2 regions of the Thermostilla marina genome follow, and region 1 is predicted to be linked to the other one. Evidence: riboswitches for the same ligand, from Rfam matches in the RefSeq annotation. Region 1 holds a riboswitch; the other holds the start of a gene.

What was found. A riboswitch is a leader RNA that binds a small molecule or an ion and turns the genes downstream of it on or off. The one in region 1 is predicted to bind cobalamin.
Region 2: linked by a shared signal. The riboswitch ahead of ACYQ2I_RS15260 (histidine phosphatase family protein) and the one ahead of ACYQ2I_RS16035 (DUF1559 family PulG-like putative transporter) in region 1 are both predicted to bind cobalamin.

Annotation. Positions count from the first base shown of each region.
Region 1 is NZ_BAAHYR010000001.1:4,431,286-4,438,953, reverse strand. Features, by position in the region: gene ACYQ2I_RS16040 (hsp70 family protein) at 1-2,680, shown strand, start outside; cobalamin riboswitch at 2,776-3,020, shown strand; gene ACYQ2I_RS16035 (DUF1559 family PulG-like putative transporter) at 3,074-3,910, shown strand; gene ACYQ2I_RS16030 (DUF4465 domain-containing protein) at 4,080-4,922, shown strand; gene ACYQ2I_RS16025 (N-acetyltransferase DgcN family protein) at 5,169-6,215, opposite strand; gene ACYQ2I_RS16020 (chemotaxis protein) at 6,553-7,668, shown strand, end outside.
Region 2 is NZ_BAAHYR010000001.1:4,206,748-4,214,415, forward strand. Features, by position in the region: gene ACYQ2I_RS15240 (cobyric acid synthase) at 1-1,794, opposite strand, end outside; gene cobS (adenosylcobinamide-GDP ribazoletransferase) at 1,817-2,548, opposite strand; gene cobT (nicotinate-nucleotide--dimethylbenzimidazole phosphoribosyltransferase) at 2,545-3,615, opposite strand; gene cobU (bifunctional adenosylcobinamide kinase/adenosylcobinamide-phosphate guanylyltransferase) at 3,608-4,159, opposite strand; gene ACYQ2I_RS15260 (histidine phosphatase family protein) at 4,184-4,783, opposite strand; cobalamin riboswitch at 4,906-5,087, opposite strand; gene ACYQ2I_RS15265 (glycoside hydrolase family 172 protein) at 5,249-6,352, opposite strand; gene ACYQ2I_RS15270 (tetratricopeptide repeat protein) at 6,509-7,387, opposite strand; gene ACYQ2I_RS15275 (C45 family autoproteolytic acyltransferase/hydrolase) at 7,426-7,668, opposite strand, start outside.

The DNA of each region.
Region 1 (7,668 bases):
GCCGTTCGACGACGAACCGCTCGGGTACGTGGTGGGCGCGTTCGCCAGAGATCAAGGGACGCTCGTGCCCGGTCGCGTGATCGCCTCGGCGAAATCGTGGTTGTGTCACGCGGGCGTGGATAGGACGGCGCCGCTGTTGCCGTGGCAGGGAGCGGTCGATGTTCAGCGGTTGTCGCCGGTGGATGTTTCGTCCCGCTACCTGGAGCACGTTCGCCGCGCGTGGGACGTCCGTTTCCCCGGCCATCCCTTGGCCTCGCAAGATTTCGTACTCACGATTCCCGCGTCGTTCGACGAGGTGGCGCGACGGTTGACGATCAAGGCGGCCGCCCGCGCCGGATTGAATCGGCTGGTCCTCATCGAGGAACCCCAAGCAGCGTTTTACGCCTGGATCGATCGGCATCGCGACGATTGGGAGTCGTTCGTCCAACCGGGGCACAAGATCTTGGTGTGCGACATCGGCGGCGGAACGTCGGACTTCACCCTGATTCGCGTGCGGGGCGACGAATCGGGCCGAGTCAAGTTCCACCGAGTGGCCGTCGGCGAGCATTTGATCCTCGGGGGCGATAATCTCGACCTGGCCCTGGCGAAACACCTTGAAGAACGGATTCAACAAACTCTTTCGCCGCGGCAATGGTCGGCGCTCGTGCAGCGGTGTCGTACGGCGAAAGAGGTGCTGCTCGGAGACAACCCTCCCGAAACGTATTCGTTGACGATTCCCGGTGAAGGTTCGAAACTGATCGGCGGCGGGATTCGTGTCGAAGTCACACGCGACGAGGTCGAGTCGGTCTTGCTCGACGGCTTCTTTCCGGCGGTCGATTTGGAATCGCGCCCGCAAACACAACGGTCGGGGTTCCGGGAGTTCGGGCTTCCCTACGCCCCCGATCCGGCGGTGACACGCTATCTGGCGGCGTTCTTGACGGCGCATCGGCACGTAACCGTCGGAGACGAGCCGCTTCCCGACGATCACGACCCCGCACGTCCCGACATCGTCTTGTTCAACGGCGGCATGTTTGCCGCCGCAGCGGTGCGTGAAAGAGTCGTCTCTGTGCTGAAACGATGGTTCGGTTCCGGTGATTGGGAACCGCTGGTTCTTGAAAACGACCAGCTTCATCTGGCCGTCGCTCGTGGGGCTGCGTACTACGGGATGGTGCGCCGCGGCGAAGGTGTTCGCATTGCCGCGGGATTGGCGAGGACGTATTACCTGGGGGTTGCCGTAGAAAACGACGAGTGTCGGCAATCGGTCGTCACCGATGACGCCGCGGAAGATTCGCAGGCGGAGGAGGATGTCTCGGCCGATTCGTCGCCGGAGATGTCGGCGAAAACGGCACCGACGGCATTGTGCGTCGTTCCGGCAGGGATCGAGCCGGGTCAGGAAGTGCGTCTGTCCGACCGGACGTTCACTTTGCGGTTGGGCGAGCCGGTCGAGTTTCCGATTTTCTATTCGAGTACGCGGTTGACCGATCGTCCCGGAACCTTGGTGCAGTACCAAGAGGAACAATTGACGGCCTTGCCGCCGATCCGCACGGTCTTGCAAACCCGCAAGCGGAGCGAGGTCGGAGAGATTCCCGTTGAACTGCACGCGGCATTGACCGAGATCGGAACGCTCGAACTGTGGTGTGCCGAAGCCGAAGGCAAACGCTCGTGGCGATTGGAATTCGACGTGCGTTCGGCGACTCGAACGGAGATCGAGGCCCGCGGGACCGTCGGCGAAATGGCCGGCGTTCTCGATGAAGAAACGTGGAATACCGTCGAGTCGCTTATTACGGCAACTTTCGCTCCCAAGGGGAAGGATAAACCCGAAGGGCTGATGAAGCGGCTTTCGCGTGCGCTGGAAATGAATCGCAACATGTGGCCGCCCACCTTGTTGCGGCGTATTTGGGCGGTACTCATCGAGTGTGAGGCCGGGCGTCGCCGCAGCCCGGTCCACGAGGCGCGTTGGCTGAACTTATTGGGGTTTTCGCTTCGTCCGGGGTACGGACTTTCGGCCGACGATTGGCGTGTCGAGCAAACGTGGAAGCAATTGCAGGGACGGCTGATCCATGCCGGTCCGATGTGTCGGAGTGAATGGTGGATTTTGTGGCGGCGCGTTGCCGGGGGATTGACGCCCGGGCAGCAACAGTCGCTCGCCGGACCGTTGCTTTCGGCGTTGCGCAGCCTTCACAGGCAGGCCGTCGGCGGCAAGGGCGGCTCCGATTTCAATTTCGGGACGCACGAAACGGCGGAAATCCTCCGTTTGTTGGGGGCGCTCGAGCTGTTGCCGACCGCTTGGAAGATCGAGCTGGGCGACATGCTGTTGGACCTGATGCCGAAGCGGCGGATGGAACCGGTCCGGGATGCCGTCTGTTGGACGATGGGGCGACTCGGCGCCCGCGTGCCGATGTACGGGCCGCTCAATTGCGTCGTCCCGCCGGAAACGGCCGCGGCTTGGTTGTCGCGATTGATGGACTCGCCGTACACGGGGCCGCTGTTGTCGTTCGCCGTCATGCAACTTGCGCGGCGTTGCGACGATCGTTACCGCGACGTGCCGGAACGACTGCGGGAAAAGGTTGTGGTGTGGCTATCGCGCGAAGAAGCTCCGGAACACTTCGTCACCTTGGTTCGCGAAGGAGGCTCGCTCGAGGCGGATGAGGCCAAAATGGTCTTCGGCGAATCGCTTCCGTTGGGGCTTCGGCTTGCGTGAATCCCTCGTTCGGAGGTGGTGATAAACGACGATTCCAGTCGGCAAGAAAACTCCGCTTTGCTTGTTGACCCGTTTCCGGTCCCCTGATACAGTGAATTGCACAATTGGGCATTGGTGGTCGAGCCGATCGCTGATCGGTTCGACGAACAGGGAATCCGGTGAGAATCCGGAACGGTCCCCGCCGCTGTGACCGAGCGTGTCGACGGTTTTCCGTCGATAAGGTCTGCCCAGTCTCGACGGCCATTGTCGCAGCTCGACGTACAACCTTGGAACGCGACGAGAAGGCCGGGTCGGACCGATGCTCGGGAGTCAGAAGACCTACCAATGCAGGGCTGCCGGTCTCTGCGAGGGACGGAGACGGTCGAGCTGAGTCTGTCGGCTTAGGTGGTTTTCGTGGCGATTCGCGTTGTTTCTCGCTGTTGGTCTCGCGCAAGATCTGTGCGCCCCGCAAGTGCGCGCGGCTTCACGTTGGTCGAGTTGCTGGTGGTGATGGCCATCATCGGCATCTTGATCTCGCTGTTGTTGCCCGCCGTACAGATGGCGCGAGAAGCGGCGCGACGGGCGTCGTGCCTGAACAACTTGCGGCAAATGGGTGTGGGGCTTCACAACTATCACGACACGCTGGGTACGTTTCCGCCCGGCGGAATCGAGCCTCGCACGTTCATGCAGCCCGACGGCCGGCAGTTCGCCTGGTCGATGCTGCTGTTGCCGTTCATCGAACAGGAAAACCTGTACCGGAAGATCGACACCGGCAAACCGTTCGATGCGGACGAGAACGCCGAAGCGGCCGCCGTCGTGCTCGATGTCTACGTGTGCCCCAGCGCACCGAATGCGTACGATCTGCGTGAGGGACGCGGGCCTTGCTTGTACGGTGGGATCTATGGCGAACGAATCACCAGCCCGAACAATCCGCCGAAAGGAATGATGCTGTACGATCGGGCCTTGGCGATCACCGACGTTCTCGACGGAACGTCGAACACGTTGATCATCTCGGAAGACTCCGAATTCAAGGACGGTCAGTGGATCAACGGACGAAACGTGTTCGATCAGGCCTACGCCATCAATCAAGCACCCGCCTTCGAAAACGATATCCGCAGTGAACATCCCGGAGGAGCCAACGCTTTGCTGACCGACGGGTCGGCCCGGTTCCTGCGGGAAACGATGGATACGAAGATTCTCGCCGCATTGTGTACGCGTGCAGGCGGCGAAACCATCGGTGGCGGGTGGTGAAGCCGGGGCAGCCTCGATCATTCGATCGCGAGAAGTGCCTGTGTGTTGCGGTGTCGGGAGGACGCCGCGTGATGGAATCACGCCGGGGCAATGGATACCGTAGGTGTCGATCGGACGACCGATTGACGGGCAGCTATCGAATTTCGACAACATGAGGAGGTATCGTCAGATGCGCAGACTGGTGTTTTGGTGCACCCTCACGGCTCTCATTGCGACGAGCGCAACCGCCGTCGCCGGCGTGGTCGACTTTGAAGATGTCGGTGCCGGATTGGCCGCCGACAGCCACTGGAACGGGGCGCCGAACGACGGCGACAACACGTTCGTCTCGAACGGCTTCACCTTCCACAACAATTACAATGCCGCGTGGGGAAGCTGGTCGGGATTCAGTTATTCGAACGAGACCGACACGACCGACTACGGTGCCAACCAGTGGCAACACCAGTGGACCGCCGTTCCCGGCACGGGGGCCGGCGGATCCCAAACGTATGCCGTGGGCTTTTACTCGCTATTCGGCGGCAACAAGGCCGTGATCGACGTGCCGGCCGGTGTCGATCTGGTTTCCGCCGATTTCACGAACAACACCTACGCCTACTATTCCATGCTCCACGGCGACAGCTTCGCCAAGAAATTCGGCGGCTCGTCGGGGAGCGATCCCGATTGGTTCCTGTTGAGTATCATCGGCAAGACGACCGAAGGTACGATCCTCGACACCGTCGAGTTCTACTTGGCCGATTTTCGCTTTGACGACAACAGCCTCGACTATATCGTCGATACCTGGACGACGGTCGATCTGTCACCGATCGCGGCGGCGGAGCAGCTTGTTTTCGAGCTGAGTTCAAGTGACGTCGGTACATGGGGCATGAACACCCCGGCCTATTTTGCGATGGACAACCTCGTGTTCAGCTCGGCCGTGGCGCCCGTGCCGGAACCCGCAAGCGCGGTATTGCTTGCAACCGGCGCCGTCGGGCTCGGTTGGCTCGTGCGTCGTCGCCGTCGCAAAGCGAAGGTTTGAGTCGACGAAAGCAAGGTACGGTTGCGGAAGGCGACGTCGCCCCGTACCGCCTGTGAACGATGGACACAAGAATGCGTCTGTAACGCGCGGCACCCGAGTGTCGGCGCAGACGCCGACAAATCCCCTCCGAGGACGCCGAGACGTTATCGGCGTTCAAAGACCCCGGGTCCCCTCCCCGGGGTCTGTTGTTTTTGAGAGCGGCACGGTTTTCTTTCCGAGGTCGGGCGCTTCGGCAGCCGGGCCGGCTCACCGATCGAACAAGATCCGGCGTAACTGGAGGACGGCCTCTACCAGGTCGCCGACACCGTGGCGAAAGATGTCGCAGGCGGGCAAGGCCAGGCGTCGGCGGGCCTCGAGGCAGGTTCTTTCGGCTTCGCGGTCGTCCAATCGGCTAGTATTGATGGACACACCGACGGCGCGGCACGGATGCATCAAACTGGCCGCCAGCTCGTACACGCGGCGCAGTTCTTCGGGGCGCGGCAACGCTACTTGCGGCATCCCGCCGACGTGCGTTCGACCGGCTTCCCAGCACAAGATGAGGCCGTGCGGTCGGATGCCGTGCAACAGCCCGAGCGTAACGCACGAATACCGTGGATGAAACAGGCTTCCTTGGCCCTCGACGACGATGACCTCGTGATGTTGGTTCGCCCGTACGAGGTTTTCGGCCGCTCCCGGCACGAAATCGCTGATCACGCGATCGACGGGGCAGCCGTCGCCCTCTACCATGATGCCGGTTTGACCGGTAGCGACGAACTTGGCATCGACGCTGGCCCGCTTCAGGCCTTCGGTCAACTCGATCGCCGTGACCATCTTCCCGACACCGCAGTCGTTGCCGACCGTGTGGATTCGCAGACAGTCGTCCCGTATGCCCTCCCACGTGGCGACGTCACGTTCTCTGTTGTCGCGGACATCGATCAATTGCACGCCCGCCCGTTCGGCGGCGGCGGTGAATTCCGGATCGTCTCGGAGAAAATCATGCAACCCCGAGACCACGTTCCAGTCGCGGGCGATCGCCTCGAGCACGATCGGGCGCCATTGAGGCGGGATCTTTCCGCCCGGCGGCGCGATGCCGATGACCAACGCCCCGGCATCCGGTACGTCGGCGAGCCGTCCGACGATCGGCACGTTGCCGCCCACGCCGTAGGCTTCGCCGGCGGTTCTTCCGGTGCAGGCTCGATCCACCACGGCCACGACCTCATGCGAACGATAACGGAGAATACTGTAGGCCGTCTTCGCCCGCTGAGGATCGTTGTAGCCGTCGACCAATAGAACCATCCGCCGATTCGCCGTCACGGAGACCCTCCTGAGGAACTTGGATTTGCAGGTGACCAACACGCCGAAAAACGGTGACCGCTCTCATCTGTCGGGGTCGTATTGTACCGATTGTTTGCGTTGATGGGGGGATGTCGCTTGCGCCTAGCTCCATCGGGTGTCGAACGTATCTATTGTCGTGGATGTTCAGGTGCCCGCAAAGTTTGCGTAGTTTCTCTGTTTGTTCGGTCGATTCCGAACGATGAGCTAGCCTTGTAGCGCCGAGGAATGCGCGGCATTTCGGCGAAAGAGCGTAGGGGCACGACGCCCGGCCATTTGCGCGTGGGGCAATCACCAGTTTTTGAACGGGAACGACCGTATGACCAGCCTCAGCAATATCCTGTTGGACAAAGAGATTCTCCTCGAAAGCGGCACGAACGAACTGGAGATTCTCGTCTTCGAGGTGGCCGACTACACGTTCGGCATCAACGTGGCAAAGGTGCGCGAGGTTCTTCCCGCTCCCGAGATCACGCATTTACCCAAGGCGCATCCGTCGGTTCGCGGTGTGTTCAAGCTGCGCAACCGGGTGATTCCCTGCGTGTCGTTGTTGGATCATCTGGGGATCTATCCGACAAGAGAACGCAGCGAATCGACCTTGATTTTGACCGATTTGAACCAACAACAGACGGGTTTCTTGGTCGATCAGGTCGATCGCATCTACCGCTTGAGCTGGAAGAATGTGTTGTCGATGCCGGGGCTTTCGGCGTTGTCGCACACGCCGGTTACGGCCTTGACCCGTTGCGACGATCGGCTGATCGTGATGCTCGATTTCGAGATGATTCTCGATACGATCACCGAACAGTTCTTCCGAACCGACCCGATCGACAACCCACTGGGGCTCCCCCGCGAAGAGTTGCGCGTTCTGGTCGCCGAAGATTCGCCGACGGTACGTCAGGCGATCGAATCGACCTTGCGAAACAGCGGATACGCTCAGTTGGAGTTCTTCGACAACGGCGAAACAGCATGGCAGTGGTTGGAAGCCCGTTGGGAAGAGACGCACGACGTCTCCCAAATCGCCGACCTGTTGATCTGTGACGTCGAGATGCCGCAGGTCGACGGGTTCCATCTTACAAAACGAATCAAGAGCCACTCCGAGTTGAACCGCATCCCGGTGTTGCTCTATTCGTCGATCATTACGCCCGACAATCTCAAAAAAGGCAAGGCGGTAGGCGCCGATGCCCAGGTGGCAAAACCCGAATTGAATCGGGTGGTCGAATTGGCCGACGAGTTGATCGCCAACCAGCAGAAGAAGTCGAGGGCCGAGGATTTTCAGGCCGTGGCCTCGCTCGTGGCGCAGGTGCAAGAAGATGCGACCGGCGAAACGCCGGTAGACGCTCCCGAAGCACCCGCGGCTACGGCAGAAAGTATTCCGACCGCGCCGGTTTCGGAACCGGCTGCCGACGTCGCACCGAAAACCGCCGACGAACCGCCGGCA
Region 2 (7,668 bases), 220 kb from region 1:
GCCCAAGTTCGACACGTACGGTACCACGCCGAGGACATGTCGCCCCGTCCGCCGTGTCAAAAACGCGAGCGCGTCATCGAGCAACTCCGGCTTGCCACGAAAACGATTGATGATGAATCCGGCCACCCGTCGTCGATCGGTCGGCGGAAGGAGTTCGTACGTCCCTACGAATGCGGCGAACACACCGCCGCAATCGATGTCGCCGACGAGGTAGACTGCGGCGTCTCCATGTCGTGCCGTCGCCATGTTGACGATATCGTGTCGCTGCAAATTCACTTCGGCCGGGCTACCGGCCCCTTCGATGACGACGACATCGAAGTCGGCGGCAAGTTCGTCGTACGCGCGGCGCACCGTGTCGACGATCGTCTGCTTGTATTGCAGGTAATCGACAACACCCATGTTGCCGACCGGCTTTCCGAGCACGATCACCTGGGCGCCGGTCTGCGAATTCGGTTTCAACAAAACCGGGTTCATTCGCACGTCGGGCTCGAGGCGACAAGCCGCCGCCTGGAGCACCTGCGCACGTCCCATTTCGCCTCCCTCGCGGGTAACGAACGAGTTCAGCGACATGTTTTGCGCCTTGAAGGGAACTACCCGATACCCTTCCTGAAGCAAAATGCGGCAGAAAGCCGCGGCCAACACGCTCTTTCCGACGTTCGAAGCCGTCCCTTGTAGCATCACCGCCGGTTTGCGACGGCGAATGAACGAACCTGCGCCCGCTTCGTCGCGAGATCCCACGCATGCCCGCAGGGCGTCGACCAATCGGCGATTCTCGTCTTCGTTCCGCACCGCAACACGAAAATACGAATCGTCAAGGCAGGGAATATTCTCGCAGCAACGGATGACGATACGGCGTGAAAGCAGTTCGGCGTACAACCGTCTTGCCGTCCATTGAGGATCGGTCGTCCGTACCAACAGGTAGTTCGCTTCCGACGGGAAAACGCGCAACCCCGGCACGCGTTGCAGGTCGGTACAAAGCTCGGTACGCAATCGAGCGATCGTGTCGCGCGTCGTTCGGCGATACGCCTCATCGCCCAGTGCCGCGCTACCGACGGCCTGTGCTACAGCATTGACCGACCACGGCGGCAAACAATTCCGCAGACGCGAGATCACCTCTCGGGGACCGACGGCGTATCCCAAGCGAAGCCCGGGAATCGCGTAGAACTTCGTCAACGACCGCAAGACCAATAGGTTCTCGTGGTCGGTTCCGACGAACGATCGTTGGGGCTCGAGGAAATCGGCAAAGGCCTCGTCGACGACGAAATCGACATCGCGCCGGTGTTCGACAATCGCCGAGAACGTTTCTTGCGAAAACGTCCGACCGGTCGGATTGTTCGGAAAGCCGACGATCACCAGATCGCCCCGTTGCAATTCGGCTTCGAACGCATCCCACTCGATGGAAAAGTCCGTCTCCGGCCGACATGCGATGCTCGCAAGCTCGATGTCGTGATGCGTTGCAACATCCAAGTAGTCGACGTAACACGGTGTAACGACCACGACGCGGCGAGGCGAAAACACCTTCGGCAGCGCGTAGAGGAGTTCGCTGCTGCCGTTGCCGCAGACGACTCGATCGGCATCAACACTGTGAAAGCGGGCGAGCGCCGAAGCAAGCGACCGACAAAACGGATCGGGGTAATGTTCGATGCGGTCCAACGCGCACGCGGCGGCATGCAGCGCGCCGCTGGGCGGTCCCAGCGGGTTGATCGCCGCGCTGAAGTCCGTCAGCTCCTCCGGCAGACATCCGGCGGAACGTGCCGCGTCGTCGACTTGTCCACCATGCCGAAAGCTTCTCACCGCCGGTTCGTCCTTTCCTTCCTCACGGTACCGCACAAGTAACCAGCACGATCATCTCTGCAAGTTCCGAAGCGGCGCCGAGAACGTCTCCGGTAAAGCCACCCAGTCGCCGGTACGCAATCGCCGCCCAGATTCCGGTACCGACGACCGCCGCCGAAGCCGCGGCCGTTCCGCGAACACCAAGCCCCGCAAATCCGATCCCAAAAACGATCACGACGGCGTAGACAAGCGTCTTCCATCCACACGCATCGGCAAACAAACGCCCGAGTCCCTCGTCGCGGGCAGGCGGCAAAATCGCCGACACGCACAAAACGGCACAGCGTCCGCTTACCGCGGCGACGACCAACGCCCACGGGACGCATTCCTCCGGCATGTCGCCGATCGCCGCAGCTTTCAGCCCCAACCCCAGCACCAAGGCAAGAACGCCGAACGTTCCGATACGACTGTCGCGCATGATTTCCAACGCATGAACACGATCGACCGGTGCCGCGAATCCGTCGGCGGTATCCGCCAGCCCGTCCAGATGTAGCCCGCCGTGTGCCACAGCCAACAACGCCGTGCCCACGACCGCCTCGGCAGTCGGCGACAACAACGGATCGATGAGCGACCACACTCCGGCGCACCAACAACCGATCAACAGGCCGACGACGGGAAACCACCACACGCTGCGTGCTACAAGCGACGGAAAAGCGTCGTCGCGCAACCGCACGGGAACGATCGTGAGAAACGAAAGTGCGGCGAGGAAACGCATCATGCTTCGGCCTCCGACACCGCCGCCTCGGCGAACGTGCGAACCTCGGTCAACAACCGCGAAGCGGCATCGACTAGATTCGTCGCCAAAGCGGCTCCCGTCCCCTCGCCCAAACGGAAACCGAGATCGAGGAGCGGTTCCTTGCCGAGAGCTTCCAAGACGATCCGATGGCCCGGTTCGGCGCTGCGATGCGCCGCAATCATGGCGTCGGCGGCCGCGGCAGCCAACCGTTGGGCAATCAAGGCCCCCGTCGACGCGATCAACCCGTCGATCACGACCGGACGGCGATAGTATGCGGCCCCCAACACGACACCTGCGATGGCGCCGATCTCGAAACCGCCCACTTTGGCAAGCACGTCCAGCGGATCGTTCGAATCCGGACGATTCACCTCGAGGGCACGCTGGACGACGGCAACTTTGTGTCGAACCTGCTCCGCCGAGAGTCCCGTTCCCGGTCCGACGGTTTCCGCGGGCGCCCTGCCCGTCAGCGCCGCTATCACTGCCGAACTGGCCGTCGTGTTCGCAATCCCCATTTCACCGACGCCGAGCAGGTCGACGCCTTCCTCGTCGATCAAGCGGCGGGCCGCTTCGATACCACGTTCGACGGCGGCAACGGCCTGCTCGCGCGTCATCGCCGGACCTTGCGTCATGTTCCGGGTACCCGGGGCGATCGGCATCCGCCAAAGGCGACCGGTCGTTTCAAAACCCGACGTATCAGAGGCCACTCCCACGTCGATCACCCGGACCTCGCAACCGGCTTGGTCGGCCAGGGCATTGATTCCTGCTCCCCCGGTACAAATATTCGCCACCATCTGACGGGTCACTTCCTGCGGATACTTGCTGACGCCTTCTTCGGCCACGCCGTGATCGGCCGCCAACACAACCACCGCCTTGCGGGCAGGACTCCACGCCGGATCGCCGGTGATTCCTGCCAAATCCAGCGCCAGGTCCATTAAGCGGCCCAACGCCCAATGCGGCATCGTGAGCTGCTCCAGTCGGGCTTTCGCTTTCTCGCAGGCAGCGTTGTCACGACCGCGAATTGCGCCAAGAACGTCCTTCAGTTCAAGCATCGAGACTTCCCTTGATCACCACGGGGATCCCACTGACCACGAAAACGACGACGTCGCTCGCCTCGGCAACAAGGGCGTTGCAGCGCCCCGCCAAATCCCGAAACATTCGCGCAGAGGCCTCCGCCGGAACGATCCCCAACCCGACTTCGTTCGTCACGAAGACGATCTGTGCCGTCGATTCGGCAGCCGCCTCACAAAGTTCGCGAGTAAGACGAACTATCTCGCCTTCGCCCGACGTCGTTCCTGCGCGTTGTGCTTCGTACATCAGGTTGTTGACCCAAAACGTCAAGCAATCGATCAGTACGACGTCACAGTCGGCGTTCGCTCGTACCGCGTCGGCCGGATCGAGAGGCGCTTCGATCGTCTTCCAGCCGCGACCGTCGCGCTCGGCTCGATGACGTACCACGCGTTTTGCCATCTCGTCGTCGGTCACGACACCGGTAGCGATGTAGATTCGTCGCTTGCCGATTGTTTCGGCCAGTTGCTGCGCGAACCGGGATTTCCCGCTCCGACAGCCGCCGGTCACCAAGTACGTGCGTGCCACCGACATCCCTCCCAAGCTCGGCTGCTAACGGTCGCCGCGATAGTTCAGTTCCATCAAGCAGGCACGACCGTTCTCGACGTGTACGGTCGTCAACGAAGGTGAATCGACACGAAAACACCAATGGCGGTCGGGGGCAATATCGAGAAGCCGACACAGCGCGACACGAATCACTCCGCCGTGCGTACAAATCAACGGTCTTGCGGCACGGCTTGCCAGAATCGCCTCGAGTGCGACTCCCACGCGATCGGCAAACGCCGAAGTCGATTCACCGTCGGGAAAGCAAAAGCCCGCTTCGCCGGAAAACCAGGCTTTTAACGTGCCTTTCGCCTCGCAATTCACGTCATCGAGCGTTTTGTTCTCCCACCGGCCGAAATCGATTTCGGCCAAGTCATCGACGACGGTTGTGGGTATTTCGACGCCGTCGAGAAGCACATCGCGGGTCATTCGCGCGCGCAATGCCGGACTGCAGAAAACGTGATCCGGCTTCGCTTTCCGCAGGCGCTCGGCAAGCGGAAGAAGCTCATTCGCGGCTGCTCGATCCAAAGGCGGATCCGAGCGTCCGATGAAACGGCCCCGAATGCCGGTCGCCCCGTGTCGCACGAACATGAGAGTCTTTGCCGCCACGATGCAATGTCCCGTGCATGCGCGAAAAAACGTCCCCGGACCTGTTGGAAACACAGCTCCGGGGACGTCTGGTTCGTCCGCGGCGGCAAGTGTGTCATCCCTCAGGTCCACGAAGGGATTCGATCACACGATGAGCACGAGCAGGTCTTCCGGCTTCCGGATCATCCTACCAGCCGCGCCTTCCCACCTGTTCGGCAGTGGCATGATGCGGCGTTCGTCCCCGGTTACGGCGGCGGGTCCGCGACGGATTTTCACCGTCTTCCCTGTTAGGGCCATTGCGGCCGCTCGCACTCGATAGGCGGCAATTTAGTTTTTCATGACACGATCGTCAAGTGGCTTCCTTCACAGCAAGAAACTGTATTCAGCGAATAACGCAGTCTCTATTGTCGATTTTCCTTTTTTGACCAAAGCGACACGAGGCGGATCGACAACATGCCATTTCGCTTTGCCGCAACTACGCGCGGGTCAATCGCTCCAAATATCGGCCGTGCGGGCCTTCACATCGGGAAACGGGGGTAATGGGGCACTCGGCGTCGGCTCGTACCAAAACGTGGCACACGACCAATCGTCCGACGTTTCCGTCAGCCCTTTTTCCCAGGCGATTTGTTGGATCGTGATGCGTGCCTCTTTCTGCCACGCGACAGGATCGGGCAAGTGCCACCGATACATCGACACGAATTCCTTCTGCGCCAACGAACAACCGTTGTACAAGAACGGCGTCTGTTGAATTCCCCACGAGAGGCCGACATAATCTTCACTTCCCGTCCCGCAGATGGTCGGAAATTCGGTGTCGCCGTCCATGTACACCTTGATTTCGCCTTCGCCCCACCATCGGTTCGGATGCAGATTGCGGATCCCGATGACGGCGCCGATATACCGCCCTTTGTTCTCGCGTTTGGGCAGCAATTCGAAGTCTTGCTTGATCGTCGTGGGGTTCTCGCGCCGGAAGAGCACGTGCAGCCGCCCGACGTCGTCGGGGTGCTTGTCGCCCAGTGTGTAGTCGATTTGATAGTAAATCGGCGGCGTATGATCGTCGTCGGTCTCGTTCGTCAGCACGATCTTGGCATGTTTGGTAAAGGGCATGGGCAGCCAGATATTCATTCCCGCCCGCTGGCCGACGGAATGGACCGCCGACTGATATGCCATGACTTTCCCATGTGCGAACCCGAAGAAATCACCGACGGGACATTCGATGCTGGGATGCTCCTGGCCTTCCCAGTACGCGCGAATCACCAGGCTACGGAGGTTTTTCGGCGATTGATCGGTCGTCAACCAGATGTGGCGGATCGTCCCCGGCCCGTCGATATCGCACAAAACATACGACTGCCCCGGTTTGATGGGCCGACTGGGTGAACCTTTTCGCCCGACACCCAGCCGACTGGCGGCTTTTCCACCTTCGCCGGGAGCACCGGTCGGGTTTTCGAACGAGATCGATCGGGAGACCAATCCGGTGTCCAGCAGGTACGGCTGGTGAACGACATCAGGCTGTTGGCCCACGACCACGACCGCAGCCAGACAAGCGCAACAACCGACAATCCATCCCGACAGGCTTCGCGCATTTCGGCGCATGGCAACACCTCGCTTCTTGAGTATCGACGGTCCGTCACTATGCGAACGGTATCGACGGACTGCCCGAGACCCGGTGCCCCGGGCGGCGAAGTCATTCTGCTTACCGCATCCGCAGGTTGCAAGAAAATCGCGCTACGATGCTCGATGCCGCCCTTTTCACGACAGAAACCGCAAGATACCCACCAACACGATGACGGCAATGATCGCAGCGGCGCCCGGCGCTTCACCCCACACGGCCAGTACCAAGGCCGCAAGTACAGCACAAGACACGACACCCCAAAAGACCTGTCGCCGAACGCGCATCGCACCGCGATCCGGTTCGGTTTTGATCAAACCGCGTTCGACGAGCAAGCGGCCGATTTGTTTTCTCTTCGCGCTTTTTCGGATTGCCTCGATGACCGGCTCGGCTTCTCGATGACCTTCGGCCAATTCGGTCAGTGCCAGCGCTTTGTCGATTTCGCCGCTGGATTCCAAAAGAGCCGCCATTTCCAATTGGGCCGGCACGAAATTCGGATCAAGTCGCAACGCCTCGGCATAAGCTTCTCGCGCGCCGTTACGATCGTGCATGCGGTGCCTGGCCTTGCCCATGACGACCCACGCCATGGGAGAATCGGGATTGAGCTTGACGGCCTTTTCGGCGGCAGCCAGGGCGAGCTTGGGACCTCGCTCGACGACCATGAAATGAGCGTACTCCAACCACAACCGCGGATCGTGCTGCGAAAGTTCGATCGCCTTTTCGAAGGCCTCTTGGGCCCACATCAAACGCCGATTCCGCCATGCCGCGACCGCGTACAACCACTGTGCCCCCAAGTCGTTCGGCGAATCATCGACCACGCGTTTGGCTTCGTCGAACGCCTCTTGCGGTTGATCCAGCGCCAGCAGGCATTCCGCACGCAGGGCGTGCAGTTCGGTCGTATCCCACCCGGCGGCAACCAACTGATCGGAAAGCGCCAACGCCCGCGCCGGCACCCCGTCGTTCCAGGCGCTGACGGCCTCGAGCCAGCACTTCATGTTGTCGTCGAACAACTCGCTCATCGGACCTCGACGGTGACGTCGCAAGGCCTTTCGGTCGATCACCGCAACACAGCCGTTGCTTGCGGAGAACCCGTCGCGTGTTCCTCGCTGCTCGATTGGGATGTCAACCACGGCTTCAAGTCGACGCGATGATACGGCAATTTCGTCGCCGGGGTCTTTCCCCAGGCCAGGTGGAGAACCAATGGCGTCGTCTCGAACACCATCGATTGCACGGTCAAGAACCGCAGGTTCACGCGGTCGAGATAGCCGATTACATCGTCGATCCCGAGCGGCTTTGCCTC